Regions from separate parts of the Priestia sp. SIMBA_032 genome, predicted to be linked through region 3. Evidence: predicted binding sites of a transcription regulator. Region 3 holds the regulator's gene; each other region holds the start of a gene.
What was found. Region 3 encodes Rex, which represses fermentation and respiration genes when NADH is low (regulators of the CRP and FNR family bind a similar motif). Its sites were predicted from a motif close to TTGTGAAATATTTCACAA; they were not measured.
Positions count from the first base shown of each region.

Region 1: the regulator Rex is predicted to act here: its motif matches at 2,212-2,229, upstream of ahlS (AhlS family quorum-quenching N-acyl homoserine lactonase).
Region 2: the regulator Rex is predicted to act here: its motif matches at 6,591-6,608, upstream of SB717_RS13885 (ubiquinol oxidase subunit II).

Region 1 covers NZ_JAWRXD010000004.1:149,005-159,307, forward strand. Annotated here, with positions in the region: gene SB717_RS14915 (sugar diacid recognition domain-containing protein) at 1-786, opposite strand, end outside; gene SB717_RS14920 (sigma-54 interaction domain-containing protein) at 783-1,919, opposite strand; gene SB717_RS14925 (PAS domain S-box protein) at 1,883-2,170, opposite strand; gene ahlS (AhlS family quorum-quenching N-acyl homoserine lactonase) at 2,492-3,340, shown strand; gene SB717_RS14935 (iron-containing alcohol dehydrogenase) at 3,395-4,579, shown strand; gene SB717_RS14940 (DUF805 domain-containing protein) at 4,612-4,947, opposite strand; gene SB717_RS14945 (DUF3231 family protein) at 5,119-6,120, opposite strand; gene SB717_RS14950 (hypothetical protein) at 6,379-6,657, opposite strand; gene SB717_RS14955 (NAD(P)/FAD-dependent oxidoreductase) at 6,773-7,684, opposite strand; gene SB717_RS14960 (SRA domain-containing endonuclease) at 7,867-8,676, opposite strand; gene SB717_RS14965 (amino acid ABC transporter substrate-binding protein) at 8,827-9,639, opposite strand; gene SB717_RS14970 (LLM class flavin-dependent oxidoreductase) at 9,960-10,303, shown strand, end outside.
Region 2 covers NZ_JAWRXD010000003.1:729,601-739,903, reverse strand. Annotated here, with positions in the region: gene xylE (D-xylose transporter XylE) at 1-240, shown strand, start outside; gene SB717_RS13910 (sigma-54 interaction domain-containing protein) at 615-2,024, shown strand; gene SB717_RS13905 (CitMHS family transporter) at 2,341-3,636, shown strand; gene SB717_RS13900 (acyclic terpene utilization AtuA family protein) at 3,647-4,981, shown strand; gene SB717_RS13895 (AtuA-related protein) at 4,962-5,273, shown strand; gene SB717_RS13890 (chitobiase/beta-hexosaminidase C-terminal domain-containing protein) at 5,302-6,399, shown strand; gene SB717_RS13885 (ubiquinol oxidase subunit II) at 6,797-7,735, shown strand; gene qoxB (cytochrome aa3 quinol oxidase subunit I) at 7,737-9,704, shown strand; gene cyoC (cytochrome o ubiquinol oxidase subunit III) at 9,706-10,303, shown strand, end outside.
Region 3 covers NZ_JAWRXD010000039.1:222-10,524, forward strand. Annotated here, with positions in the region: gene tsaE (tRNA (adenosine(37)-N6)-threonylcarbamoyltransferase complex ATPase subunit type 1 TsaE) at 76-546, shown strand; gene tsaB (tRNA (adenosine(37)-N6)-threonylcarbamoyltransferase complex dimerization subunit type 1 TsaB) at 543-1,241, shown strand; gene rimI (ribosomal protein S18-alanine N-acetyltransferase) at 1,256-1,705, shown strand; gene tsaD (tRNA (adenosine(37)-N6)-threonylcarbamoyltransferase complex transferase subunit TsaD) at 1,702-2,718, shown strand; gene SB717_RS31970 (ABC-F family ATP-binding cassette domain-containing protein) at 2,975-4,909, opposite strand; gene SB717_RS31975 (redox-sensing transcriptional repressor Rex) at 5,368-6,006, shown strand; gene SB717_RS31980 (twin-arginine translocase TatA/TatE family subunit) at 6,060-6,245, shown strand; gene tatC (twin-arginine translocase subunit TatC) at 6,261-7,016, shown strand; gene SB717_RS31990 (YdiK family protein) at 7,042-7,269, opposite strand; gene SB717_RS31995 (CPBP family intramembrane glutamic endopeptidase) at 7,266-7,994, opposite strand; gene groES (co-chaperone GroES) at 8,294-8,578, shown strand; gene groL (chaperonin GroEL) at 8,646-10,277, shown strand.

The DNA of each region.
Region 1 (10,303 bases), on a different contig from region 3:
ATCAGCTTCTGGATGAAGCTTTGAACCAACCGAAAGCGTATCTTTCGCCTGCTGATACGATGTATGAAGGCCTTTAAAATCAGCTTGAACAGATCCTGCCGCTAACTTACACACCATACCAGACGCCTGAAGCTGTTTTTCTAGCTGTTCCGCATAGCTGCTAGCGCTGCCGGCTTCTATAGATTTTAATAGAACCACTCCGTCTGGAAGCATAGCGTATAGATCATTATTAGCTATGTATTTCTTTACAACCTTCATAACTTCATGGCGATTTTCAGCTTTAATAATTAGTGCCATTCTTGGAAGGTATAAGTTAATATTAAACCGATTCGCTCGTTCAAAAAATAAGGAATCAAGCGGCTCTTCTTGTTGAAGAAGCTGATGAACCACCTCTTCTTTTAATCGTTCATCCCATTGAATTTCCTCTATTAAAATCATTTCTTGAAAAATCATTTCAGCCGCCATGCGCACAAGCTCTCCGTAATTACGAATCTGTTCTGGCAGTCCTGTTAATCCCACAACCCCAACAATTTCTCCGTTAAAGAAAATAGGCAAATTCACGCCCGGTTTGGCTCCGCGCAGCAAGTTAGCCTGCTGCTGAGTGATTTCGTAGGAACTGCCGCTTTTTAATACCATTAACGCTCCTTCGTGGATTTGATTCATTCGATTTTTATCACCCGAACCAATAATGACTCCTTTTTCGTTCATTACGTTAATGTTGCAATCAATAATCTCCATCGTTCTACGCACAATTTTCTGAGCTAATTCTTTTGTTACGTATCTCAAGCCTGCTCCTCTCTTTCTTTACATTCCCATCTTTTTAGTTTCTTTATCAAAGTAGAATGATCGATACCTAATTCTTTCGCTGCTTGCCGGAGTGATGAACAATGTTGAATAGTTTCTTTAACGAGCCGCTGTTCAAACTGCTCCACTTTCTTTTTTAGAGGTAAATAATCACATTTTTCATCTTCATTATAAGTATGAAAAGGTAAATGATGGGCTTCAATTATTTCACCAGGAATAGACACAATCATATTCTCAACCATATTTCGAAGCTCTCTTACATTTCCCGGCCATTGGTACGCTTCTAGCATTTGCTTCGCTTTATTTGATATGCGCTTTTGGACGTAATACGAGCTGCAAAAGTAGGAAACGTAATGATCAACTAGTAAACCAATATCCTCTTTACGTTGAGATAAATGCGGAAGGGTGATTTCAACTACCTTTAAACGATAGTATAAATCTTCACGGAACCTCCCCTTTTGAATAAGCTCTCCTAGATGTTGATTTGTTGCCGAAATGATTCGTATATCGATACTTTTTGTTTTAGTTCCTCCAATTTTCTGTACCTGCTTTTCCTGTAACACTCGAAGCAGTTTTACTTGCAAGGAAATTGGCATTTCACCAATTTCATCAAGCATCAAGGTTCCGCCATCAGCGAGTTCTAACAGTCCTATTTTCCCTTCTGTTCGAGCGCCAGTAAAAGCTCCCTTTTCATAGCCGAATAACTCTGATTCTAGCAACGGTTCAGGAATGGCTCCGCAGTTCACTTTAATGAATGGCTGATTGTTTCTATCGCTTGAATCATGAATAAGATTAGCGACTACTTCTTTTCCCGATCCTGAGGGACCTGATAGAAGAATACTTGTAGGAAACGGAGCTACTCGTTTGGCTTGCTGATAAACCAAGTTCATCTTATTGCTTTGAAACACTAGGGGCTGTTCCGACCCATTCACTTTTACAGCGTATTTATTTGCATTCATATGTGAAAACTCTTTTACCTTTAACAGCTCTTTTTTAACTGCGTTTAACTGTGTAATATCCTGTACAGTGGTAACAACGAGCTCTATTTCACCTTGTTTGTTAAACACTGGATTTCCTGTTACCATAACGTCTCTTCCGCTTGAAATCGTTTGCATAATAGAGCGCCGTTTTTTTCTTCTAACACAAGTAGGGAAACAGATTGATCAATATATCCTTCATCTATAACGGTTTGCATATGCTTTCCTAATACGTTTTGTTTATTGGTTCCTGTGATTTTTTCATAAGCTTCATTTACATATAGCGTTATTCCCTTTTTATTTACTACATATATTCCGTCCGTAGAGAATTCAATAATGGCCTGTAACGTTTCGTTCGTCAAATCTTTTTTTTCTTTAAAAGAAGTCATTATTTCATGTTCCTTTCTTATGGTGAATTTCCGCCAATATACGGTGAAACTTTTCACCACTATCCATTCAATGTACAATAGGCTTTTTCCTTCTAAAAGCGGTGAATTTTTTCAGCACATGGTTATAAAAATCAAGGAAAACTGAGCTAATATTTACTTTTCGAATATTGGCATAGAAATTGCAGTTTAGTATGTTGAAAGAACAGGAGAGAGTCTCCCCCTTCTAAAAAGGATTATTCTCTCCAGAATATAGGGTAAATGCAGTACAAAGTCATTTTAGAAGTACAAATAAAAATCCCGCTACGTTTAGGAGGCTATTGTATGTGTAATATTATTAAACCTAACTCAAAGCTTTATGTGATGGATAACGGCTCGATGCAAATGGATAAAAACTGGATGCTTGCAATGCATAACCCAGCAACTGTTAAGGACCCTCATACACCTACGGAATTTGTAGAGTTTCCAATTTATACTGTATTAATCGATCATCCGGAAGGGAAAATTCTGTTTGATACAGCCTGCAATCCTGAATCAATGGGACCACAAGGACGCTGGACTGAAGCAACTCAACAAATGTTTCCTTACTCAGCTACAGAAGAATGTTATTTACCGAATCGACTAGAACAATTAGGGGTTGATCCTAAAGAAATTAAATTTGTTGTTGCTTCCCACCTTCATCTTGATCATGCTGGCTGCTTAGAATTGTTCACTAACGCTACTGTTATCGTTCATGAAGATGAGTTAAATGGCACCCTTCAGTCTTATGCACGCAATCAAAAAGAAGGTGCTTATATTTGGGCTGACATTGACGCGTGGATAAAAAATGACCTTCATTGGAAAACGATTAAACGAAACGAAGACACCATTAAACTGGCAGAAGGAATTAATATCTTGAACTTTGGAAGCGGACATGCTTGGGGTATGCTTGGCCTTCATGTTCATTTGCCTGAAACAGGTGGCATTATCTTAGCATCTGATGCAATCTATACAGCTGAGAGCTATGGTCCTCCTGTGAAACCACCCGGTATTATCTACGACTCTCTCGGGTATGCAAACACGGTTGAACGTATACGCCGTCTAGCCTACGAAACGAATTCGCAAGTTTGGTTTGGTCACGATGCAAATCAATTTCAGCAGTTCCGCAAATCTACTGAAGGTTATTACGAGTGAAATCAAGCAACTGCTTAAGATAAAAAATTTTTCTATAAATTGGAGGGCAAACAAATGACCATCTCAAAACTAGTTTTCACCCCTCTCAGCTATACAGGATGGGGATCACTTCAACAACTGCTTCCGGAAGTGAAAAAATATCACCCTGCTCATATTTTAATTGTCACAGATTCCGTATTAAAAGACATTGGACTTGTAGATAAAGTGAGTGCTCCTCTTATCCAAAATGGATATGAAGTAGATGTATACGCAGATACGACACCAGAGCCGCCTTTAGCGCTTGGTGAAAAACTCGTATCTTACGCAAAAAGCCGAAAATTTGATTTAGTCATTGGAGTTGGTGGGGGCAGCGCATTAGATTTAGCAAAACTTACGGCCGTTTTAGCCGTTCACGACGGAGCTGTGGAAGAATATTTGAACTTAACTGGCACGAAACAAATTACGGAAAAAGGGCTTCCAAAAATTTTAATTCCCACGACCTCCGGCACGGGCTCAGAAGTAACGAATATTTCTGTATTATCTCTTGAAAGCAGCAAAGACGTTGTGACCCACGATCATTTGCTTGCGGACGCCGCGATTGTAGATCCCGAGCTTACGCTGAGCGTTCCTTCTAAAGTAACGGCGGCTACAGGGATTGATGCATTAACTCATGCCGTTGAGGCTTATGTATCGGTGAATGCAAATCCAGCAACGGACGCCTTAGCCCTGAAGGCAATACGCATGATCAGCTCTTCTTTAAGAGCAGCTGTAGAAGATGGCCAAGATAAAGAAGCACGAACTCAGATGAGCTACGGAAGCTATTTAGCAGGTCTTGCTTTTTTTAACGCCGGTGTTGCTGGTGTTCATGCACTTGCATATCCGTTAGGCGGACAGTTTCACATTTCTCACGGTGAATCAAACGCCGTATTGCTTCCATATGTGATGGGTTACATACGCAGCAGCTGCGTGGCGAAGATGCGTGATATTTTTGAAGCACTAGGCGGAAACGTGACCTCTTTATCAGAAGAGAAAGCTTCTTATCAGTGTGTAAAGCAGCTGCAGTCACTTGTTAAAGACGTCGGCATTCCTCAGACTCTTCGCGGATTTGAAATTCCAGAAAGTGCCCTTCAAAAGCTGACAGCAGATGGCGTCCAGCAAAAACGAATTCTCGCTCGCAGTCCTTTGCCTCTTCATGAAAAAGATATACGAGCTATTTACCAATCCGCTTATGATGGAGTCATAGTAGAACCTCTGCACTAAAAAACTCCCCCTTATATAAGGGGGAGTTCTATTTATGCTGCTTTGACTGTTGTACCGAAACGATTTTCTCTTGGATCGCTAGGCTGACAGAATAAAACAATTAGCCAAATACCGCCAATCAGTGGAACCAATGTAATGAGCTGCCACCATCCGCTTTTTCCCGTATCGTGGAGCCTTCTTGCCCCTACCGCTAACGAAGGAACGGCAACCAATAACGAGTAGATTACCGGCAGAAAAAGAGGCTTATCAATCACGAACTGAATGAACGAAAGAATAAAGGAAATAACAAAGTTAACTAACACAAACATCCAGTATTCAGTTCGGCTTGCTCTGCCAGAAAACGTACCGTAATTTTTCAACACCTTTATCTACCAGTTCAACTTTATCACTCCCCTTTTTTATTATAAAATTGTAAATTTATAGTTTATATATCCTTTTTATTCAAAAAACAAACCGTTCAACGAACAAATAACGACATTTTTTATGCAAAAGAAAAAACTTCTTTCAAAAAAGAAGTTTTCTTCATGTATTATGCTTTTCTATTTAATCAAATCATTTCGGTCTTCCATACTTGGCGGTTCCTCAAGCCACCCGTTTTTGGCCATGATTTTCCCCCCGTCTTGCCCGTATGTTAAAATGTCTTTGGCCGTACTGACAAGAGTAAGAGGAAGATCTCCACGTAAACTAAATGCAGTGCCTAGAGCGTTGCTTCCCAGCCCAAAACTGCAGAACAAACTCACGCAGTACATCATTAGTTTATCTGAAAAAGGTGCTACTTTTGACTCAGTTGCTTTCGCTCCCCACGTTGCAGGCGTCTGAATATCGCTCTCTAAAAGAATTTTGCTATAATCACTTACAATTTTCTTAGCCAGCTCTTTTCCTTTTACAAAATACTTCTTTACTTCAGGCTCACTTGCTACTTGAGCAAACCCTGTGATCATTTGCATGCCAAGAATGTTGCTTTCAATAGCGTAATAAATATGTGCTACCTCTACAGTATTTAATGCACGTTTACTGGAAAATAAATGGAGGCCATTCATGTAATCTGTACCTTCAGCAAACTTCGCTGTTTTAGGTACTGAAACAGCTGGAGGCCTTGGAAGCACGTTTTTTTCCTGAAGATAATCTACACATTTGTCATAGCCACTTTGCGTGAAAGCGGTAAGCTCTTTATATAGAGAGATCATGTCTTTTCTGTAGGACATGGTTAAATGAAGCGTATGTAGCCCCATGCTAATTTCTTTTAAAAGGCGAAGAAACATAATATCAAACATTTTATCATAAAGCTTAGGAACACCGACATTTACGTCTTTTTCTGTGTATCCTACCGGTATGGCTGCCCCTTCATTTTTTAGAATCGTTTTGATATCTTCAATATAGTTCACCACTTGCATATGCGTATCTTGCATAATTTCTTTTGCCCCGTCATCTTCTGCGTGCGCAATAAAATATTCTAAAATTCTTCGGATCATTGTCTTTTGCTGATAGGTCATCCAAAGAGTAGCAATTTCACTTGAACTTAACGGTATTTCTTGACTCATACACTAAACCTCCTGCTAGGGATACATACGTAAAGCGCTATTTATTCAAAAGTCGGCATCTGTACAAGTGAAGGTTGTATTCTACTTTAATGTTCATTCACGTAATCAGATACAAAACTCTGTCTCTTCCTCAATTAATTCTGCTTCATTTACTATGCACAAACTGGAAGAATTCTATGTATTTACCCTCACTTTTAAATAGAGGAAACAAAAAAAGCCCCCTTCTCATTAAAGGCGCTTTTTTCAAAGAAAACGTTTTTATTCCATCGTATCAGAAATTCTTTTGTAGCTTCCGCACTTTTTTAGATATTGAATGATATCTTGATCTTTTACACGCTGAATAGCTGATCCGAACAGTTCTGCTGCTACCTGCATGCGTTCATGTTTATGTTCAATGGTCATAATATATCGAAGCGCATCCACAACCGGTGCATTGTGACGTGTACGACGAGTTATGTACTCGTGGATGGCTTCATTTAACCCTTCCGATTCCGCTTGTTGAAACTCAGGTTTTCTTACTGCTTGACTATATACCACTTTTTTGCCACTCCTTCTCCTCATTTTTAGTCATTTTTTATCTTTCTTTTATTTCCATTTCCCTAACAAAAAGGAAACAAAACATGAAATCTTAACTTTTTTTATAAAAAAACAATTATTTTTCATAAAGCTCTAACAAGCGTTTGTGTATCCAAATAGCTGCTTGTAAACCTTCTCCCATCGCTACCGTAACTTGTTCAGAATGAGCCACAATGTCTCCTGCTGCCCACACGTTTGAAACATTCGTTTCTTTTGTACGTGAATTTACGATAATGTGCTGATTTTCTAGGAGTTCTACTCCGAGCCCATGCGCTAATTCTGTTCGAACTTTATTTCCTCCAAACGCTAAAAAACCTCTTTCTCCATAGATAAATTCATTGTTTTCGAGGATGACTCCTTTTAACATTTCTGCTTCAGTTATGACTTTTTTTATTGCCTCTTCTTTATAGGTAATTCCCTTTTGCATAAAAGCATCTGCTAAAGGTCCAATCTCTTTTTTGTCATGATTAATGTACGTAATGTCGTTTGTCCAATATGTTAACGTAAGAGATAAACTGGCTCCTGCTTTTCCCGACCCTAGTACTAATACCCTTCTATTATTTACTTCGTACCCGTCGCAGTCGGGACATACATATACGGTTTTTCCCATACACGGATATAGCTCTTGCTGAAGTTCAGGCGGAACCCGGTCTACTACTCCCGTCGCAAACAGTAGAGTAGCTGCTTTGTAGTTAGCAGAGTTTGTGATGACGTTAAACCCTTCTATTTCTTTTTCACACTGAAGGACACGCTCTTCTGCAAATTGAATGCCGTAGCTTTTTGCTTGCTGCCTTCCCGTTTCTCTTAGAGTTTGCCCGCTTATTCCCTCAGGCCATCCCAATATATTTTGATAATTTTTGCAAAGATTGGAACGTCCATCGTTTGAATCAATAACCAATACACTGCGCTTATATCTTCCAAGCTGAATAGCAGCTTGAAGTCCTGCAATTCCTCCACCTATAATGACGCAGTCATGCTTTTCTGCCACAGCACATCACCCCAGCTTTTACTATTTTCTAAACGAAAGCTTCAGTTCTTCATTATCTGTTCTTCTATTATTTTTATACGCTTTATTGTCTTTATTTTTTGAAGTCATTCTACATACAAAAAAACCGCCTCGGCAGCTGCCCTGCCTAGAGACGGTTTTGTATAAAATGAAGAAAGACGATATTACTCATTTTTCTTTCCTGCTTCTTTTTTATTAATTTTAGTAATCAGCTCTTCTTTATGTACTTCACTACCTTTCCCGTAGCGTAGACGGCTATGACAGTTGGGACATAGTGCCGCAGCGTCCTTTGGCTTAGCGAGTCCGCTCTCTGAAAGCTTTGAAAGATAATACATTTGCAAAAAGGCGCTTCCATCTTTTGCGATAAACGGCGCGCTTTCTCCGCAGGCTTCACAAATACCAGCTGCGCGTTTGTGAACATATTGTTTAAGAGCTGCCGTTTGCTCATAAACACTTGTCTTTTTTTCTTTCCCTGATGCCATATGACGAAGCTGTTCAGTTGAATAAAGTGAAACATCCAGCTTTGCTGCTTTTTCCTCGATCACGGGATTTCGTTCAAGTTCAAAAATAATGGCTTCACGAAGCTCTCCGTCTGAGTCCCACATAATTTCTAATTGATGATTAATATACGTCACTTCATCAATAAACTCGACTACTCCAGGCTCCACGTAGTGAAACAAGTAAACGGCTTTTCCTGATAAAAAATGTTCACGAAGCGCTTTATTGCCTTTAATGAGCTGCATCGATCCTCTTTGACCTTCTCCCGTATGGAAAAAAGCGGTTTTATCTCTATTCCACCCGTGTCCTGTTCCGTATTCACTTCCGCTTTCTTTTGTGAAAATAAAAATATATGGATGCACTTTTGGCGTTGATATTTCGCTTTGTTCCTGTCCTTTATAAAGCTTATGAATTTGTTTTCTGCGATAACGATGTCCTTTTTGAAAGAAATCTCCGCGCTGTAAATCCGTAATCAATGAATTGCCTCCTACTGCGGTCCTGCTTTTATAGTACTTATAGCTCTACTATACACTAATTTTTGTTTTCTTTGCAGATCGTTTCTTCTATCTATTGGATTTATATCATACAAAAAAGCAGCTGTATGGGCAGCTGCTTTTTTGCTATAGTCAATTTTGCACGGTATAGTCTTCTCCTAGCCATTTTGTGCTGAGTTTTTTTAACGTACCGTCTTTTTTCAGCTTTTTAATCGCCTGATCAACTTCCGACTTTAACTTTTCGTCTTTTTTGTTAAACATAAAATACACTTTTGAATTAATCACAATATCTCCAACCGTTTTTTGCTGAAATTTCAGCGCTTGATTGCTAAAATTAATGGAAAATGGTGTCGCAAGCGTAGCATCTGCTCGGCCTGTTTTTAATTGAGTGGTAGCATCATCCGCACCTTGACCGGCGTAAACTACATCGATTTTATTGCCGTGTTTTTGATTGTATTTGTCTAGATAAACAGCCGCATTGCTTGTAGCTCCTACAATCATTTTTTTACCTTCTAAATCTTTTAAGGAATGAATATCATTTCGAGTTTTAGGAACTGTTACATAAAGCGGAGAATAATTATATGTTTCATCATTAAATAAAAATTTTTTCTTTCGCTCAGCGTTTTGAGCCATATTATGAGCAATCATATCAATTTTATTACTTTCTAAGCTCAGAAGCAGATTTGAAAATTCCATCGTTTTAAATTCAAATTTATAATCCTGTAGCTCTTTGTCGATTGCTCTTACTACTTCTACATCATAGCCGGTCAGTTTGCCTTTATCATTGATAAAGCAAATATTAGGAAACTGAGTGCCTGTTCCAACAACAATCGTTTGAACATCTTTTTCTTTCTTTTCTCCTGCACTTGAAGATACGTTTGTTCCGCAGCCTGCCACGCTAACAGCTACTACAATTGAAAGTAAAAACAGCCAATATTTTTTCATACGTTCCTCCCCTAAATCCCTATATTATCTAATAAAAAGAGGCTCTTGATAAAGCACCTGCTTCATCAAGAGCCTCTGGTTAACCAGTCGGCATACTTCGTGTAAGATTATTCACATCATAATACTAGTTAACCGATAAATCAAGTAGGTTTTCAGAAAAAGATTATCTTGACAGCTCGGTGTCTACCGCTTAAGATACAACTAATAAAACAATAAAACTACATATCTACCAGTCAACTGGAGGCAAATGGACACGATAATAAGTGTACGTTTGCTTTTTTTATTGTCATCCATCATTTTATCTTTTGGAGGTAAAACGTATGAAATTTGCTTTATTTAGCCTTATTCAAAACATTCCGAACCCGGTTACTGGAGAAACATTAACTGCTCAAGAAAAATTTCAGCATGTGTTAAATCAAGCAGTGCTGGCAGAAAAATTAGGTTTTGATGCTTACGGGGTCGGCGAAAGACACGGAGCTCCTTTTTTGTCTTCTTCTCCTCCCGTTGTTTTAAGTGCAATCGCTGCTAAAACGTCACACATTCGCCTCCTTACTACCGTTACCGTTCTAAGCATTTTAGATCCTGTACGAGTAGCTGAAGATTATGCAACGCTTGATCACCTGTCGGGTGGACGCCTCGAACTGATTATTGGAAAAGGCAACGA
Region 2 (10,303 bases), on a different contig from region 3:
CGTGCTGTAGCTATTGCCGTAGCTGCTCAGTGGGCGGCTAACTATTTTATTTCCTCTACATATCCTGTGATGATGGAATATAGCGGAGGATTAACATATGGTTTTTACGGTTTAATGAGTATACTTTCTGCTTTATTCGTTTGGAAATTCGTTCCTGAAACAAAAGGTAGAACTCTTGAACAAATGGAAAATATGTGGAGAAAAAAACAAGAGACTTCAAAGAGTAAGAAGGCCATATAACCATTGAGCTTTTGTTTAGAGTAAAGATAAATATAAAACTTTCAAAAACACCTAAACTAACTTTAGGTGTTTTTAATATGTAACCTTTATGAAGAAAGTGGATAGCTTTTTTAAAGGATATTGCTATAGTGATAAGCCTCTTTAAAAATAGAAATATAGTTTTTTTATGAGGAGTGTTTCATCGTAAATATAAATAACGGTGCAATGAATTTACACATTAATAATGGAGGAAGCGAGCTTATATCCACTTATATAAATCAGATTATTCAAATTAGTTGAGTGGACTCTGTTTCAAAAAAGAGAAAATTAGTTGATAATTATAAATAAAGCAAGAATCTACTCTCAAGTTATTATAGAAAGGAGCTCATAATACTGTGAAGAATACATTTCAAGAACACATAGAAGTCGACTGCTCCTCTAAAAAGTTTAACTGGTGGCATGCAGTTATAAAATCGATAAATGATGGTATTCTAGTTATCGACAAAGAAGGGATTGTTAGATTTATTAACCAAGAGTATACAAAGATTACAGGAGTAAAAAGTGATATTATCGGAAAACCACTAATAGAATATCGCCCAGGCGCTCAGTTAACAAATACCCTAAAAGATCAACAATACAGAGTAGGCGTATATCGAAAAGAAAAAAATCGGGAATATATGGTGGACATGGCTCCAATTATAATAGAAGGTAAACTTGCAGGAGCCGTATCGGTTTGTAAAAGCCTCAATGAAGTTGACAAATTATCAAAAGAGTTAAGAAGACAAACCGAAAAGTTAAAGAATTTAGAAAACCGAATGGATTCTATCTATGAAGCAAAGTATACATTTGAACAAATAATTGGTAGGGACGGAGGGTTAAGGCACGTCGTTCATATAGCTGAAAAAGTAGCAGAATCTCAATTCCCTATTCTTGTGATGGGAGAAAGCGGCACGGGAAAAGAATTATTTTCACAAGCTATACATAATAAAAGTGAGCGCAAGCATGGTCCTTTTATACCTGTAAATTGTGCGGCTATTCCTTCGTCTCTGTTAGAAAGTGAACTTTTTGGATATGGAGACGGTGCTTTTACAAATGCTAAAAAAGGCGGGAAGGCTGGACTATTCGAAATAGCAAACAACGGAACTATATTTTTAGATGAAATTGGAGATATGTCCTATGATCTTCAAGCTAAGTTGTTAAGAGTTCTGCAAGAGAAAAAGATTCGAAGGGTAGGAGAAGCAACTGAACGTGCAGTTGACGTAAGGATCATTGCTGCTACGCACCGCAATCTAAAGCAGCTTGTAAATAAAAAACAGTTTCGAGAAGATTTATTTTATAGAATTAACGTTATTCAATTAGAGATACCTCCTTTAAGAAAAAGGAGAGAAGATATACGTGAACTCGTCTATTCTTTTATTGAATACTCGACCACCAACACCTCTTACAAAATTGACGAATATACACTAGGTTTTTTTCAATCTTATCATTGGCCTGGCAACGTAAGGGAATTAAAAAATGTAATTGACTATGCAACATGTATGGCGGAAGACACAGATATTGTATTTCGTCACCTTCCAGAATTTATGATTAAAAATGAAAAAAACTTTTCAGATATTGTAAGTAAAACAGAGAAATCTAGTCAAACACTGCAAGAAGCTATACAGGATAAAGAGTGCGCATTTATTCAGGAAATATTAAGAAAATATCCAAATAACATTGAGGGAAAAAAGAAAACAGCAGAAGTTTTAGATATTTCTTTAGCTACTTTATACAATAAAATGAAAAAATATCATATTCATTTCTAAGTCTTTAGAAAGATTTCTAGATTTTTAGAAATACTGAAGACTATGTATTAAGAAGTGTATTTCTATACTGGACAGCAGTTATTTCTAAAACATTAGAATTTAGATTAACAAAAACAGAGAAAGAAAGCAGCTTTATTGGTAACGCTTTCTTTTTTTGTTGTGTCTTAAATTTCTTTTATCACATTTTGAAAGGATTTAGTAACGGTTTGTTGCTATTTTTACATATCTTTGGCATGAATCCTGCAAGAACAAAAAGTACCGAAGTTTTTTACATCTGAGATTTTTGAATATATAAATTTGAGACAGGAGGGATTACATGTTAGCACTTTTAGGGTTTTTAATTATTGGCGTATTTTTATTTTTAATTATGACCAATCGTTTATCTGTATTGATTGCCTTAGTTCTCGTACCAACTGTTTTTGCATTAATAGGCGGATTTGGGCTAGAAATGGGAGACATGATGTTAGAAGGCATTATAAAAGTAGCGCCTACAGGTATTATGATTGTTTTTGCAGTTTTGTACTTCGGCTTAATGATTGATACAGGCTTATTTAATCCTATGATTTCTAAAATGCTTCGTCTAGTTAAAGGAGATCCTTTAAAAGTAGTCGTAGGGACAGCTATCGTCACAATGCTTGTATCATTAGACGGAGACGGTGCATCTACTTTTATGATTACCATTACAGCGCTGCTACCTCTTTATAAGAGATTAAAGATGAATCCTCTTATTTTATCAGGAGTGGTTGCTTTAGGAGCGGGAGTTATGAACTTAGCTCCTTGGGGAGGACCTACTGCTAGAGCCATGACTACATTTAATGCAGATTCTTCTCAATTATTTAACCCTGTTATCCCCGCAATGATTGCTGGGATTGTATGGGTGTTAGCATCTGCTTTTTGGCTTGGGAAAAAGGAGAGGCAGAGACTAGGAGTCATTGAACTAGAAGAACATGTACAAGGGTTTACAGAACATGCAGCTGCCCTAGAAGCAAAAGGACCACGGCTTTTTTGGTTTAATCTTGCTTTAACAATTTTGCTTCTTATCGCGTTAATTAAAGTATGGCTACCTTTACCGGTTTTATTTATTGTCGCTTTTGTAATTGCTCTTTTGGTGAATTATCCAAATCCAGAAGAACAGCAAAAACGCTTACTAAGTCATGCAAATAACGTGTTAATTGTTTCTACGTTGATTTTCGCCGCAGGCATTTTCACGGGTATCCTAACAGGAACAAAGATGATAGATGGAATGGCTTCTGCAATGGTTAGCATTATCCCTGAATCACTAGCTTCTTACTTACCTGTACTGGTAGCGGTTAAAAGCATGCCTCTTAGCTTAGTGTTTACGCCGGATGCTTACTATTTTGGGGTATTGCCAATTATTAGCCAGACGGCTTCTAACTTTGGCATCGATCCAATTGAAATTGGCAGAGCAGCTATTTTAGGACAGATGACGACTGGATTTCCATTAAGTCCTTTAACCGCCTCGACCTTTATCCTTGTAGGATTAGCGGGAGTGAATTTAGGCGATCATCAGCGTTTTATCTTTAAGTGGGCATTTGGAACCACCATTGTTATGACGATTGTGGCATTAATAACGGGAGCAATTACTATTTGAGGTGATGAAAATGATAAGAATTGGATCAGGCGCGGGTTTTTCAGGAGATCGATTAGAACCGGCGGTTATATTGGCTGAAAAAGGAAATTTAGATTATTTAGTATTAGAATGTTTAGCTGAAAGAACAATCGCACTTGCCCAAAAAAGAAAAAGTCAAAATCCTTTAATGGGTTATGATCCCTTATTGGAAAAAAGACTAGAGCTTCTTTTGCCTATTATCAAGAAAAATAGAGTGCGAATTATTACAAATATGGGAGCAGCCAATCCAATAGGTGCTGCTGAAAAAGTTGTGGAAATGGCTAACCGATTGAACATTGAGATAAAAGTGGCGGCCGTATTGGGAGATGACGTACTAAAGTTGATAGATAGAAATGGATTGACTCTAGAAACAAATGAACCGATATCTCATTTTGGTAACGTCATATCTGCAAACGCTTACCTTGGTGTAGAAACAATATTGCCAGCTCTAGAGACAGAGGCTCAAGTTATTATTACCGGTAGAGTAGCAGATCCGTCTTTATTTGTTGCTCCAATGGTACACCACTTTGGATGGTCTTTAGACGACGTAGATAAAATTGCTCAAGGAACAGTAATTGGACACTTATTGGAGTGTGGAGGACAGGTAGCTGGTGGTTATTTTGCTGATCCCGGAAAAAAAGAAGTCCCAAAGCTTGCTGAATTAGGTTTTCCATTTGCTGATGTTAAAGAAGATGGGACAGCCATCATTACTAAAGTAGAAGGGACAGGAGGAGTCATTAACTTAGCTACTGTAAAAGAACAGCTTCTTTACGAAGTAACTAATCCTCATCAATATATAACACCGGATGTTATTGCAGATTTTACTTCCGTTCATTTACAGGGAATTAAATTGAACCAAATTCAAGTGTCTGGCGGAACAGGTATAACAAGGCCTGAAACGTTAAAAGTCAGCGTAGGTTACGAAGCAGGTGTTATTGGAGAAGGGGAAATTTCCTATGCTGGATCCAATGCTCTAGAAAGAGCTAAGCTAGCTGGTGAAATTTTATATAGTCGTTTAAAAGATAAAGTGGTCGACTTAAGAATTGATTATATCGGTATTTCTTCCGTTCATAGAGTCTCTTTTCAAGAATCAGATCCTTATGAAATCAGGCTGAGAGTAGCAGGGAAATGTCTTACTTTAAAGGAAGCAGCCAAAATTGGAGAAGAGGCAGAGGCTCTTTATACAAATGGGCCCGCAGGTGGAGGCGGAGCAAGAAAGTATGTTAATGAAGTAGTAGGAATTGTTTCTACGTTGATTTCACGTAACAAAATAGAAACCTACTTTACATTAAAGGAGAGCATAACAAATGAAAAAGAAATTATATGAACTTGCTCACAGTCGAGCTGGGGATAAGGGAAACACGCTTATGCTATCACTAATTCCGTATGACGAAAAGGATTATTTTTTATTACATGAAAAAGTGACTGCTTCGGAAGTAAAAAAACACTTAAAAAATATTGTAGAAGGAGACATTGTTCGCTATGAGGTTCCTAATATATCAGCGTTTCAATTTGTATGTCACCGCGCGTTACTTGGTGGAGTGACTACTTCTTTAGGAATGGATACGCACGGAAAAAGCTTAAGTTATGCCCTGCTGGAAATGGAAGTAGACATTTGAATAATAGTATAAAGGAGGTACTTTATCAGTGAACAATACGTCAATACAAAAAGTTCTAAGTTTTATTACTGTAGGAGTTCTTATTCTAGCTTTCTTTCCTTTAAGTAGTGTTGCGGCAAAAGAAGAAAATAATTATAAAAACGTAAAAAAACCAACCTCTTCAGTTTTATCAGGTAACTATTATTTGGAGCAGAAGATTGAATTAAAGACAAACACACCAGGTGCGAAAATTTACTATACACTTGACGGGAGCACTCCGACCAGTCAAAGCAATCAGTATTCGAACCCAATTATTATTAATAACGATACGGTGCTTAAAGCAATTTCCATAAAAGGAAACGCGAAAAATAAAAATCAGAAAAATCATAGTGATATAGCTATATTTACTTATTCATTTGAAAGCAGAGAATCTATAGCTACTCAATTTTTATCATTCACTTATAAAACAATGCCCTACCGACTTTATGTGCCTAAAGACTATGATTCTACAAAATCATATCCTCTGGTGCTATTTTTACACGGAGGTGGTGAACGAGGAAATGATAATACAAAACAGCTTCTTGGCAACGACGGAGCCATCATTTGGGCTTCACCAGAAAATCAACGAAAGCATCCCGCTTTTGTTTTAGCTCCCCAAGCTCGTAATGTACCAAGCGGAGGCTTCACCGTTACAAGAGATGATAACAATCAAGTCGATTTAGCAAAAGTATTCGAAACATCAGAAGATTTAAAAACGGCTTATGAAATTCTACAAAGTGTAAGAAAATCCTACAATATAGATAGTAATCGCCTTTATTCTACAGGACTATCTCAGGGAGGATTTGGCACATTTAACTTAAATATAGAACACCCTAATTTGTTTGCTGCGATGGTTCCGATAGCGGGAGGAGCCGATCCAGCTAAGGCGCACTTTCTTATCAACAAACCAATATGGGCTTTTCATGCTGAAGACGATTCTGTCATTCCTGTTACCTATTCAAGGAATATAATAAGTGCTATAAAAAAAGCTGGAGGACATCCGCTATATACGGAATATCCTAAAGAATTAAAGTATGACCATGCTTCATGGGTTCCTGTGTATCAAAACCAGAAACTGATTGAATGGATGTTTCAGCAGGTCAAATAAGCAAATCAGTAAATGTTAAAGCTCAATACTTCATCTAGTACTTATGAAAAAACTCTTCCAGTTAATAAAAACTGGAAGAGTTTTTTTGCTTTTATTAGGCTAGTCACAAGGTACCTTTTATCCCCCACATTTACTCAAATATGTGACGAAATTATGGTAAAGGTATTCAAAATAGATAAAAACCGCTTTAAGTGTGAGAAATATCACACCCTTTAACAACGCAACATGATAATTTTTTAGAAGTAAGCAATATGTCATGACAAAATTCAATATGTTAGGAGGTTTTTAGCCTTTTGATCTGTTGAGATGCATCTTTAATATGAACGTTTATATACCATTATTATGTACAGAGATTTAAAGGAAGGGAGCCTAAGCTTAGGTGAGAAAGCAAAAATCAATGCATATTGGCAAGTTAATCATTCTCTCCGTATTCATTACAATTTTTTTAGCAGGCTGTGATAGTCGTTATTTGATTTTAAATCCGCAGGGGGCGGTGGCTCAAAAAGAATACCAGTTAATTATTTTTTCCATAATTTTATGCACAATTGTTGTTATTCCTGTTTTAGGTCTGCTTGTGTATATCGTTTTACGCTACCGTGATAAGCCTGGAAACAAGGCTCCGTATCGACCAGACTGGGACGATAGCAAGCGTCTTGAATTTATTTGGTGGGGCATCCCCATTATTATTATCGGCATTTTAGGTTTCGCTACGGCCAAGACGACTTATGAATTAGTAGATCCGCCGAAAAAAGATGTAAAGCCGCTAACGATTGAAGTAACATCTCTTGACTGGAAATGGCTATTTCAATATCCGGATCAAGATATTGCGACAGTCAACTATGTAGAAATTCCAAAGAATGTGCCTGTTCAATTCGTGCTAACGTCAGATGCACCTATGAATTCTTTTTGGGTACCCCAGCTGGGAGGACAATTATATACCATGCCGGGAATGGCCATGGGGCTTTGGCTGCAAGCTGATCACAAGGGAGAATATTTTGGTTCAGGGGCTAATTTTACGGGTGAAGGGTTCGCCCATATGAACTTTAAAGTTAAGTCTACATCGACAAAAGAATTTAATCAGTGGGTAAAACAAGTAAAAGAAACAGCGCCAGCTTTAACAAAAGCTGATTATAACAGTCTTGCAAAACAAGGTCTTTCTTTGGAGAAATCGTATTCTACCATTCCTAAAGGTTTGTTCCAAGAAATTGTCATTAAAAATGGTGGTCAATATTATAGTCAGCATCACCATATGAAAAATGAAGATATGAAGACCATGAATGTGGCTTCTGATGAACAAGCACATACACAGCACAAGCACCAGGAAGGAGGAAAATAAGTTGTTAGACAAATTAAAAGATTTTTCATCTCATTTTTTTGTGACAGGGGAGCCGATGATTTACGGAGCAGATGTCGCCATTTTGTTAACGCTAGCCGGTATTATTTTTGTTCTTACTTATCTTAAAAAGTGGAAGTGGCTATGGCGTGAGTGGCTCACAACGGTAGATCATAAAAAAATTGGAATCATGTATATGCTTTCTTCATTGTTAATGCTGTTTCGAGGCGGAGTAGATGCATTATTAATGCGTATGCAGCTAGCATTTCCCCAGTGGCATTTTCTAGATTCTAATCATTACAATGAAATTTTCACTACGCACGGAACCATTATGATTCTATTTATGGCAATGCCGCTTATGTTTGCTTTCTTTAATATCGTTGTGCCGCTTCAAATTGGAGCAAGAGATGTCGCCTATCCTTTTTTAAACGCGGTAAGCTTTTGGCTATTTTTCTTTGGCGCCATGCTTTTCAATTTGTCGTTTGTAATCGGAGGCTCGCCAGATGCAGGGTGGCTAAGTTATCCGCCGCTTTCTGGCATGCAGTTCAGTCCTGGACCAGGTCAAGATTTTTATATTTGGGGCATTCAAATATCAGGTATTGGCAGCTTGGCTTCTGGAATTAATTTCATTATGACCATTTTAAAAATGCGTGCGCCCGGTATGAAACTTATGCATATGCCCCTATTTACGTGGTCTGTTCTAGCAAGCTGTATTATTATCATTTTCGCGTTTCCTGTATTAACCGTAACGCTTGCTTTATTGTTTATTGACCGCTTCTTTGACGGACACTTATTTACCATGACCGGCGGAGGAAATCCAATGATGTACATTAACTTAATTTGGATGTGGGGACATCCTGAAGTGTATATCGTTGTACTTCCTGCATTCGGCATTTTTTCTGAAATCGTTGCAACGTTTTCTCAAAAGAAAATATTTGGCTATAAATCTATGGTTTTTTCAATGATGATTATTAGCGTTCTATCGTATTTTACATGGGTACATCATTTCTTTACGATGGGTGCAGGCGCTAATGTGAATGTGTTTTTTGCTATTACCACGATGGCCATCGGAATTCCAACGGGCGTTAAAGTGTTCAACTGGTTATTTACGATGTTCCGCGGCCGTATTCAAATGACGCAGCCAATGTTATGGACAATTGCTTTTATCCCGTGCTTTGTTGTGGGAGGAGCAACGGGTGTTATGCTTTCAGCAGCTCCTGCAGACTATCAGTATCACAATAGCTACTTTTTAGTTGCACACTTTCACCAAGTGTTAATCGGAGGCGTGGTATTCGGCTTTTTTGCAGGTTTGTACTATTGGTGGCCAAAAATGTTTGGCTTTAAACTAAATGACCGTCTTGGTAAATGGGCATTTTGGACGTGGAATATTGGTTTTTACTTATGCTTCATGCCTCAATATGCATTAGGATTTATGGGGATGACACGCCGTATTTATACGTACGATTTTGACATGGGATGGGGACCGCTGAACGTTATCTCTACAGTGGGAGCCTTCTTTATGGGCATAGGGTTTATTTTTCAAGCATGGCAGATTCTTCATGGCATTAAGTACGGAAAACGAGATGTAACAGGAGATCCTTGGAATGGACGTACATTAGAATGGTCCATCCCTTCACCGCCGCCGCACTACAATTTTGCAGTAATTCCAACAGTAACCGGGCAAGATGCGTGGTGGACGATAAAAGAAGAAAGAAAAAAGAAAAAAGCGAAGGAAACAGCGGCTTTTTCTCCAATTCATATGCCTAAGAATTCAGGCATTCCATTTATCATGTCGGTTTTCTGGTTCATTGCTGGTTTTGGTTTAACGTTCCACTGGGTATGGGTAGCGATATTCGGTTTGACAGGAGTAGGAGCTTGTTTACTAGCTCGTTCTTTTCAATACAACTCGGACTATTATATTCCCGTGGATGAAATTCGACATACAGAAGATTCAGTAGGGAGGGTCGGATAACATGGCATATGCGACAGCACACCACGGAGAACATCATCATGAACATGATGAAGAAATCAAAGTTATGGGTTTTTGGCTTTTCCTCGTAACGGACTGCATCTTATTTGGAGCATTATTTGCTACGTATGCCGTTCTTGTTAATCATACTGCAGGAGGCCTTACAGGAAAGGAATTTTTTGAAGTCCCAGGATTTGTTTCTGAAACGTTTATCTTATTAACGAGCAGCTTTACAAGCGGATTAGCCGTGTTAAGCATGCACAAAGGAAAAATAAAGCCTTTAATTGGCTGGCTAATCGTAACTCTGCTTTTAGGTGTATGCTTTGTTGGCCTTGAAATTCATGAATTTCAAACAATGGTTCACGAAGGAGCAACCATTTCTACGAGCGCATTTTTTACGGCTTTCTACACGCTGGTTAGTACACACGGGCTGCACGTCTCTGTTGGAATCATTTGGATGATTTCAATTACAATCCAGTTAAAACGATACGGAATTACCTCTGTAACAAAACGAAAAGTGACGATTATAAGCTTATACTGGCATTTTCTTGATGCCGTCTGGATCTTCCTTTACACGGTTGTGTATTTAATGGGGGTGATGT
Region 3 (10,303 bases):
GGATTTCTTACTGGATATGTATAGTCCACAACGTTTACAATATATATATACAGATTGAAATGAGGTTCTGAATGAATGACAGAGATTAACGAATTTACTTTTATGTCTACGTCTCCTGATGAAACTAATCAGCTGGCTGCTCGTCTAGCAACTTTATTAGAAGCTGGTGATGTGCTGCTGCTTGAAGGTGATTTGGGAGCTGGAAAGACAACATTCACAAAAAGTTTAGCTAAAGGATTAGGAATTGAACGCAATGTGAATAGCCCGACATTTACTATCATTAAAGAATACAAAAGCGGTCGCCTTCCTCTTTATCATATGGATGTGTACCGTCTAGGGGATGAATTTGAAGACCTAGGGTTTGATGAGTATTTTGAAGGAGATGGCGTGACGGTCGTGGAGTGGGCTCATCTGATTGAAGAGCAGCTTCCTAATGAATATATTCAAATCAATATTTACCATGAAAACGAAACGACTCGTAAAATCCTTGTAAAAGCAATAGGCAGTCGGTACGTTGAAATATGTAAGGAGCTTTTTAAAAGATGAAAATGTTAGCCATTGATACATCCAATTTTGTCATGGGTGTTGCTGTCGTTGAAGAAAACAAAGTAATTGGAGAAATTATTACGAATCTAAAAAAGAATCACTCTGTTCGTGTGATGAACGCTGTGGAATCTTTGTTAAAGGATTGTGATATTGCGCCTAGCGAGATAGACCGTATTGTAGTGGCACACGGTCCAGGATCTTATACAGGTGTACGCATTGGCGTTACCATTGCCAAGACACTTGCTTGGACTTTAAATATTCCTTTAATAGGTGTATCTAGCCTTGAGGCACTAGCAGCAAACGGTCGCTATTTTGATGGATATATTGCTCCGTTATTTGATGCGCGTCGTCAACAGCTTTATACAGGACTATATGAATGGAATAACGAACGAGGTCTTCTAGAAGTTGAAAGTGATCGACTTGTTATTAATAAAGACTGGGCGGAACATTTAAAGTCATACAACAAACCTATTTTATTCATAGGCAATGATCTTTCTATGCATGAAGAGGCGTTAAAAGAAGTGTTGGGTGAACAAGCCGTATTTGCCCATGTTCAGCAGTTTAATCCAAGACCAAGTGAATTGGCTTTCTTAGGAATGAAGAAAGAGCCGCAGTCTGTGCATACTTTTGTTCCGAACTACATTCGTTTAGCTGAAGCCGAAGCCAACTGGCTTGCTTCACAGCAAAAAGGATAAAAGAAGGTATAAACATGAAACTAACAATTAAGTTTCGTTTAATGGAAGTTAAAGATATTGATCAAGTAGTGAAAATTGAAGAGAAGTCTTTTACGACACCTTGGAGTTCAGAAGCGTTTCAAAATGAGTTAACCAATAATCAGTTTTCAACTTACATTGTAATGGAAGAAGGAGAAAATATTATTGGGTATTGCGGAACGTGGATTGTTATTGACGAAGCACATGTAACCAACATTGCGCTATTGCCAGACTACCGAGGTAAGGGACTCGGTGAATTGCTGCTGCGCAACGTGATGGACGTTCTTCGAAAACTAGGTGCTACGTCAATGACATTAGAAGTTAGGGTATCTAATCATATTGCACAATCATTGTATCAAAAGCTAGGTTTTAAACCTGGAGGTATTCGTAAGAATTATTATTCTGATAACAATGAGGATGCATTAGTTATGTGGGTGAATTTATGAGTGAAAATCAATTAATTTTAGCATTAGAAACAAGCTGTGATGAGACAGCAGCAGCCGTGATCCGAAACGGTCATGAAATTGTAGCCAATGTGGTGGCCTCTCAAATAGAAAGTCATAAACGATTTGGCGGTGTCGTACCGGAGATTGCATCCCGTCATCATGTGGAACAAATTACGGTGGTAGTTGAAGAAACTTTAAATCAAGCGAACTTGACGTTTGCAGATATTGATGCAATAGCTGTAACGGAAGGACCAGGGCTTGTGGGAGCACTTCTTATTGGCGTAAATGCAGCCAAAGCGCTAGCATTTGCACATCAAAAGCCATTAATTGGTGTTCATCATATTGCAGGACATATTTATGCAAACCAGCTAATCAAAAAATTAGAATTCCCGCTTTTATCGTTAGTTGTATCTGGAGGGCATACGGAGCTTGTATACATGGAAAGTCACGGTCAGTTTAAAGTGATTGGTGAAACGAGAGATGATGCAGCAGGAGAAGCTTACGATAAAGTAGCCCGCACGTTAAACCTTCCATATCCAGGCGGACCGCATATTGACCGCCTTGCACATGAAGGAGAGCCATTAATTGATTTGCCGCGTGCTTGGCTAGAAGAAGGATCCTATGATTTTAGTTTCAGTGGGTTAAAATCAGCAGTTATTAACACTGTCCACAACGCGAAGCAAAAAGGTGAAGAAATTCTTCCACAAACACTTGCTGCTAGCTTTCAAGCGAGTGTTATTGATGTGTTAGTAACTAAAACCGTTAAAGCTGCAAAGGAATATAACGTTAAGCAAGTGTTAGTAGCAGGAGGAGTTGCTGCTAATAAAGGACTTAGAGCAGCGCTAGAAGAGGCATTTGCACCATTATCAAACATTGCACTTATTATCCCGCCGCTATCTCTATGCACGGATAATGCCGCAATGATTGGAGCAGCAGCAAGTGTACGATTTGCTCAAGGAAAACGTTCAGATATGTCATTAAACGCAAACCCCGGTTTAGACTTGGAAGAGTAAGAGACGAATGAGATTTAGTTCTCATTCGTCTTTTTTTGTGGATAAAAATAATTTATCAACAATATTCAATAAATTTAGAATTAACTGTGGATAATTATGTGGAAAAGTCCGTGCACTCAGTACACGGACCTGTTATCAACAAGTTTTAATTATGAAAATCAGACAGATATCCACTATTTATTCACAGAGTGGATAAAGCTTGTTCTAAAGCGCACGAACAAGTAAATAGGATGAATAAATACGAAAAAAATATAGACTATTCTTCTAGAAGAAGCTGTAATTCTTCCCACTCTTCCATTAATGTGGATAACTGTGAAGAAATTTTTTCGTTTTCACCGTTTAATCTTGATACTTCTTCGTGGTTTTGATAAATTTCAGGGTCACAAAGAAGTTCTTCATTCTCTGCTTGTGCGGCTTCTAATTTGTTTACTTCAGTTTCAATTTCTTCAATGCGGCGCGTTCGCTGTCTCATCAATTTCTTTTGTTCTTTATCTTGTTTATAGGACTGTTTATCTACTTTTACCGTGCGTTCTTCGTTTGCTTTTATATTTTCTAATTCTTTGATTTCCTCTATTTCTGCTTTCTTTTCTACATAATAGTCATAATCTCCAAGAAATTCTTCTACCCCTTCAGGAGATAGCTCTGCTATTTTGTTTGCAATACGATTAATAAAATAACGGTCATGTGAAACAAATAATAGAGTCCCCGGGTAATCAATTAACGCATTCTCTAGTACTTGTTTGCTATCTAAATCAAGGTGGTTAGTAGGTTCATCCAAAATTAAGAAGTTAGCTTTTTGAAGCATAAGTTTCGCAAGAGCCAAACGTGCTTTTTCACCACCGCTAAGCGTCGAAACGATTTTCAGTACATCATCACCTGAAAACAGAAAGTTTCCAAGCGCTGTACGGATTTCTTTTTCAGGTTTGGATGGGTAGTCATCCCAAAGCTCATTTAAAACGGTTTTATTAGACGTTAAATTGGCTTGCTCTTGGTCGTAATAACCAACCATTACATTTGAGCCAAAAGAAATAGTTCCAGTCTTGAAGCTGAGTTTATCCACAATACCTTTTAATAAAGTTGATTTCCCAACGCCATTAGGGCCAACCAACGCGAGGCTTTCACCTTTTTTAATGCGAAGGTTTGCCTGCTGGACGACATAGTTGTTTTCATCATATCCGATAGACACATCTTCGAGATTTAAGACTTCATTTCCGCTTTGGCGCTCAATTTCAAACGAAAAACTAGCTGATTTTTCGCCTTCGTTAGGTCGATTTATTAACTCCATTCGATCGAGCTGTTTACGTCTGCTTTGCGCACGTTTTGTAGTCGATGCGCGGGCGATGTTTCGCTGAATAAAGTCATTCAATTTTGCGACTTCATCCTGCTGTTTTTCGTACTGACGCAATTCTTTTTCATATCGCTCTGCTTTTTGTACAAGGTATTTAGAGTAGTTGCCTGTGTACTTGACCGTTGTTTTTTGTGTGACTTCATACACTTGATTTACGACTTTATCAAGGAAGTAACGATCGTGTGAAACAATTAAAATAGCTCCTTCATACCCTTGCAGAAACTGTTCCAGCCATGCTAAAGTTTCAATATCTAAGTGGTTGGTAGGCTCATCCAGAATAAGCAAATCAGGCTTTGTTAAAAGCAGTTTTGCAAGAGCCAAGCGCGTTTTTTGTCCACCGCTCAAGGAGGAAATAGGGGTGCTGTAGTCAAAGTTTGAAAAACGGAAACCGTGAAGAATAGATCGGGTATCTGCTTCATATTGATAGCCGCCTAAATCTTTAAACGTTACTTGAAGCTGATCGTACTCTTTGGTTAGTTTTTCGTATTGAACTGAATCATTAAAAATGTCTGGATCACCCATCTTCGTTTCAAGCGTACGTAATTCTTTTTCCATCTTCTTTAATGGAGCAAAGACAGTCATCATTTCTTCCCATATGGAGAGTGTTGACTCAAGAACTGTATCTTGTCCCATATAATCAATGGAAACACCCTTAGGTTTAATAATTTCTCCGCTGTCATAGGAAAGCTGCTCAGCAATAATTTTTAATAAAGTTGATTTACCAGCACCGTTTCGTCCCACTAGGGCAATGCGGTCTTTTGATTGTACTTCTAACTTTATATTCGATAAAATGGGTTCTGCCCCATAGTATTTTGTAATACCGTTCAATTGTAGAATAATCATTTTTTCACCTCTAGTAGTATATCCATAGTGTATTTTAACATATTTTTAACTACAAGTTCTTCCTACAAGCGTTTGTAATTTGCAGAGGGACAAGGACAAATGATGAAGCGAATGTTTTGATTCATGAAATAAAATGATTTTACCTGCACATTTTATACAGGATACTATGTTAAAATAAGAGATAAGTGCATCTCTGAACTTATATATGATGGATGTAAAAAATCCGTCATGACTACCAAACGGATCCTTTGAAGGGCTAATTGCTTCGTTCTAGCTATCGACTTTAAGTAGTGCTGGATAGACAAAAGCCGTCGAGGTGTGAAGCGGAGTATATATAAAACAAGAGAAAAGAGAGAGAATTGGAAGCGCTACCTCAAAGCGGTTGATGCTTTGTGAAAGGTAATGCAATATGACTTAAAAATGTTAGTAATGACATACATGAACTGAGGGGGTACAACGTGAACACTGAACAATTAAAAATACCACAAGCAACGGCTAAACGATTGCCGCTTTATTATCGTTTTTTGAAAAATTTGCATGCTTCTGGTAAACAGCGTGTGTCGTCAGCAGAGTTAAGTGAGGCAGTGAAAGTGGATTCTGCTACTATTCGTCGGGACTTTTCTTACTTTGGTGCATTAGGAAAAAAGGGATACGGCTATAATGTAAATTATTTACTTACATTTTTCCGTAAAACGTTAGACCAAGATGAAGTAACGAAAGTAGCACTGATTGGCGTAGGGAATCTAGGAACGGCCTTTTTAAATTATAATTTTATTAAAAATAATAACACTAAAATTGAGTGCGCTTTTGATGTGATAGAAGATAAAGTCGGTACGAAAGTAGGCGACGTGCCGGTCTATCATCTTGACCAATTGGAAGATTATATGAGTGATGACATCTCAGTAGCGATTTTAACCGTTCCTGCCACTGTTGCTCAGCAAATTACCGATCGTTTAGTGAGTTGCGGAATTAAAGGGATTTTAAACTTTACTCCTGCACGCTTAAACGTACCGGATGAGATTCGACTTCATCATATTGATCTTGCTGTAGAATTACAGTCGCTCGTCTACTTTTTGAAAAATTATCCTGTTGAATAAGACGGACTGTGTTACGATTTCCTTAAGTCTAAATTAATAAGGAGAGTGGGAATATGGGGATTGGAGCAGGCAGTTGGATTGTTATTGCTATTGTAGCACTGCTTATTTTTGGACCGAAACGGTTACCGGAGCTAGGAAGATCAGTGGGCCAAACGCTTAGAGAGTTTAAGCATGCCGCTAGCGGTGCATCAGAAGATCGTGAAAAAGATAAACAGCGTCAAGTAGATGACAAAGAGTAAAAGGGTGATCATAGTATGACCGAACAAGAAATGTCAATATATGATCATATAGGAGAGCTGCGAAAACGCATTTTAATTGTTTTATTTTTCTTTGTGATTGCCACAATTGGCGGCTTTTTTATAGCAGATAAGGTCATTGTCTATTTACAGCATGCTGATGAGGCAAAAAATTTAACGATGAATGCATTTAGGCTAACAGATCCAGTTAAGATTTATATGCAATTTGCTGTTATTATCGGCTGTGTACTTGCAGCTCCTGTTACACTGTATCAACTTTGGGCATTTATTAGTCCTGGTTTATATGAAAAAGAGCGTAAGGTAACGCTTGGATATATTCCTGTTTCCATTTTTCTCTTTATAGGCGGTGTCTCTTTTTCTTATTTTGTGTTGTTTCCATTTGTCGTCGATTTTATGACGCGCGTTTCTGATGAGCTGAATGTAAACCAAGTGATTGGCATTAGTGAATACTTTTCTTTTTTAATGCAGCTCACACTGCCTTTTGGCCTGTTGTTTCAGCTTCCTGTCGTCGTAATGTTTTTGACGAGATTAGGAATTATAACGCCTATGTTTTTATCTCAAATTCGAAAATATGCCTATTTCGTACTGCTAGTTATTGCCGCACTTATTACACCACCGGAATTGCTCTCGCACATGATGGTGACAGTGCCGCTCTTAATTTTGTATGAAATCAGCATCATTATTTCCCGCATTTCGTATCGCAAAGTGTTAAAGGCAAGGGCAGAGCAAGAAAGAGAAGATGTTAGTATGTAAAAAAACCACTGAAACAGTGGTTTTTTTATTTAGATGAATCATCTTGATTTTTATATTGCTGCTGCAATTTTTTAATTTTGTAGTGCAAGATAAAGATGCGAACCGCAAACCTGAAATCAAATGCGGCTACGAGTGCAAATAAGATTGTGGGGAAATTCCAAACGGTTTCCTGAGCATTTTGAATTGCCAAGTAAGTAAATAAAACCCCCATAATAATATAAATAAACCCTCGTGTTAAAGGGATATTCTTCATAAAAACATGCCTCCAAAAATAAACTGCATTTGTTCTGCTTGTTTTTGCATTTCTATAATTTTATCTGCAAAAATAGTTTGAGATAAAATAACGATTGTATTCATCAACACGTGAGCAATAATAGGTACAACAATTAGTCTCGTTCTTGCATAAAGGAATGCAAATACAAATCCCATAGCTGTATACACAAGTAAATGTTTAAAATCCCAGTGTACCGCAGCGAAAATAAGGGAACTAATAAATGCAGAGATAAAGAAATTGTATCGTTTGTGAAGAGAGCCGAAAATAATCTTTCGGAAAATAATCTCTTCTAGTATTGGTCCAATAACAGACGTAACGACAATAAGGAACGGTGTTGCTTTAACAAGATTAACAATATTTTGTGTGTTTTCAGATACTTGGGTAATGCCAAGAGCGTGCTCAATCATACCTGCTACAGCTTGACCAGCCATAGCCAGGAACACCCCAAGGACTGACCAGACCACAGTTACCGTTGTTCCCGCATGTTCTATACGCATGGACATATCACGGCGCAGCAGCAGTAAGACAATAAGTAAACCAAGGATAAAGCTAATGATGGTCCAATAAGTCAAAAGCATGACATTCGCTGTTCGAACTGGATATTGATCAAACATTCCTGTTAATTTTAACAGCGGTATACCAACAACTCCTGAAAACTGCATAAGGATGTAGGTGAGGATAACATACCAATAACGTTTTTCCAATCTTCTATACTCCTTTAAAAGGTTTTTATGTATATATGTCGAAGAAGTACTGTAAAGTTAGCAATTTCTTCTTGCTCGTATTGTAACATACATATTATTGAACAGAGAAAAGAATGCTTTATTTCTCAAAATCGTCGAAATCTAAGACTATTATATGTAGTTGTCGTAAATTTTAAATTTTTTTTGTTTAATACTTGCAAAAAAAACCCACTTTGTTTTAATATAATAATTGTGTTAGCACTCGTTGAGGTTGAGTGCTAATAAAAATGTAAACATATTATTTGAGGAGGTTGTTTCACTTGTTAAAGCCATTAGGTGATCGCGTAGTGATTGAACTTGTAAAATCTGAGGAAAAAACAGCAAGCGGTATCGTGTTACCGGACAGTGCAAAAGAAAAGCCACAAGAGGGTAAAATTGTTGCTGTTGGTACAGGTCGAGTATTAGAAAGCGGTGAGCGTGTAGCTTTAGAAGTAGCTGCGGGCGATCGTATCATCTTCTCAAAATATGCGGGTACTGAAGTGAAATACGAAGGTACTGAATACTTAATTTTACGCGAAAGCGATATTTTAGCTGTAATCGGCTAATTTTAACCACAAACTTATCATACGTAAAAAATAGATTATTAAGAACATCTTGAGGAGGTCAAAGAACATGGCAAAAGACATTAAATTTAGCGAAGAAGCACGTCGCGCAATGCTACGTGGTGTAGATACATTAGCAAATGCTGTAAAAGTAACGCTTGGACCAAAAGGTCGTAACGTTGTATTAGAAAAGAAATTCGGTTCACCGCTTATTACAAATGATGGTGTAACAATTGCAAAAGAAATCGAATTAGAAGACGCATTTGAAAATATGGGTGCTAAATTAGTAGCGGAAGTTGCTAGCAAAACAAACGACGTTGCTGGTGACGGTACAACTACTGCAACAGTTTTAGCGCAAGCAATGATCAGAGAAGGTCTTAAAAACGTAACGGCTGGTGCTAACCCAATGGGTATCCGTAAAGGTATGGAAAAAGCAGTAGCTGTAGCGGTTGAAGAACTAAAAGCAATCTCTAAACCAATTCAAGGTAAAGATTCAATTGCTCAAGTAGCGGCTATCTCAGCAGCTGACGAAGAAGTAGGTCAACTAATCGCTGAAGCAATGGAGCGCGTTGGTAACGACGGCGTTATCACACTTGAAGAATCAAAAGGTTTCACAACTGAATTAGAAGTGGTAGAAGGTATGCAGTTTGACCGTGGATATGCATCTCCTTACATGGTAACTGATTCAGATAAAATGGAAGCTGTATTAGATGATCCATACATCTTAATCACAGACAAAAAAATCGGTAACATTCAAGAAATCTTACCGGTATTAGAGCAAGTTGTTCAACAAGGCAAGCCTCTATTAATCATCGCTGAAGATGTAGAAGGCGAAGCTTTAGCAACATTAGTTGTGAACAAACTTCGTGGTACATTTACAGCTGTAGCTGTTAAAGCTCCTGGTTTTGGTGATCGTCGTAAAGCAATGCTACAAGACGTTGCGATCTTAACAGGCGGAGAAGTAATCACTGAAGAGCTTGGTCTTGACTTAAAAACAGCAGGCATCGATCAATTAGGTCGCGCTTCTAAAATTGTTGTAACAAAAGAAAATACAACAGTTGTAAACGGTGCAGGAAATGCAGAAGATATCCTAGCACGCGTAAACCAAATCAAAGCTCAGCTTGAAGAAACAACTTCAGAGTTTGACCGTGAAAAATTACAAGAGCGCTTAGCAAAACTTGCTGGTGGCGTAGCTGTAATTAAAGTTGGTGCGGCAACTGAAACTGAGTTAAAAGAACGTAAATTACGTATTGAAGATGCATTAAACTCTACGCGTGCTGCGGTTGAAGAAGGTATCGTAGCTGGTGGTGGTACTGCATTAGTAAATATCTATAATAAAGTAGCAAGCATCGAAGCTGACGGTGACACTGCTACAGGTATCAACATCGTATTACGTGCGATTGAAGAGCCTGTACGTCAAATCGCTCACAACGCTGGTTTAGAAGGATCAGTAATCGTTGAGCGTCTAAAAGGCGAAGCAGTTGGAACTGGATTCAACGCTGCAACTGGCGAGTGGGTAAATATGCTAGACACTGGTATCGTTGACCCAACAAAAGTAACGCGTTCAGCTCTTCAAAATGCTTCTTCTGTAGCGGCTATGTTCTTAACAACTGAAGCAGTTGTTGCTGACAAGCCAGAAGAAGGCGGAGCACCTGCAATGCCTGACATGGGCGGCATGGGTGGAATGGGCGGCATGATGTAATCATTGCCCTCTCTGAAAAAGCGACC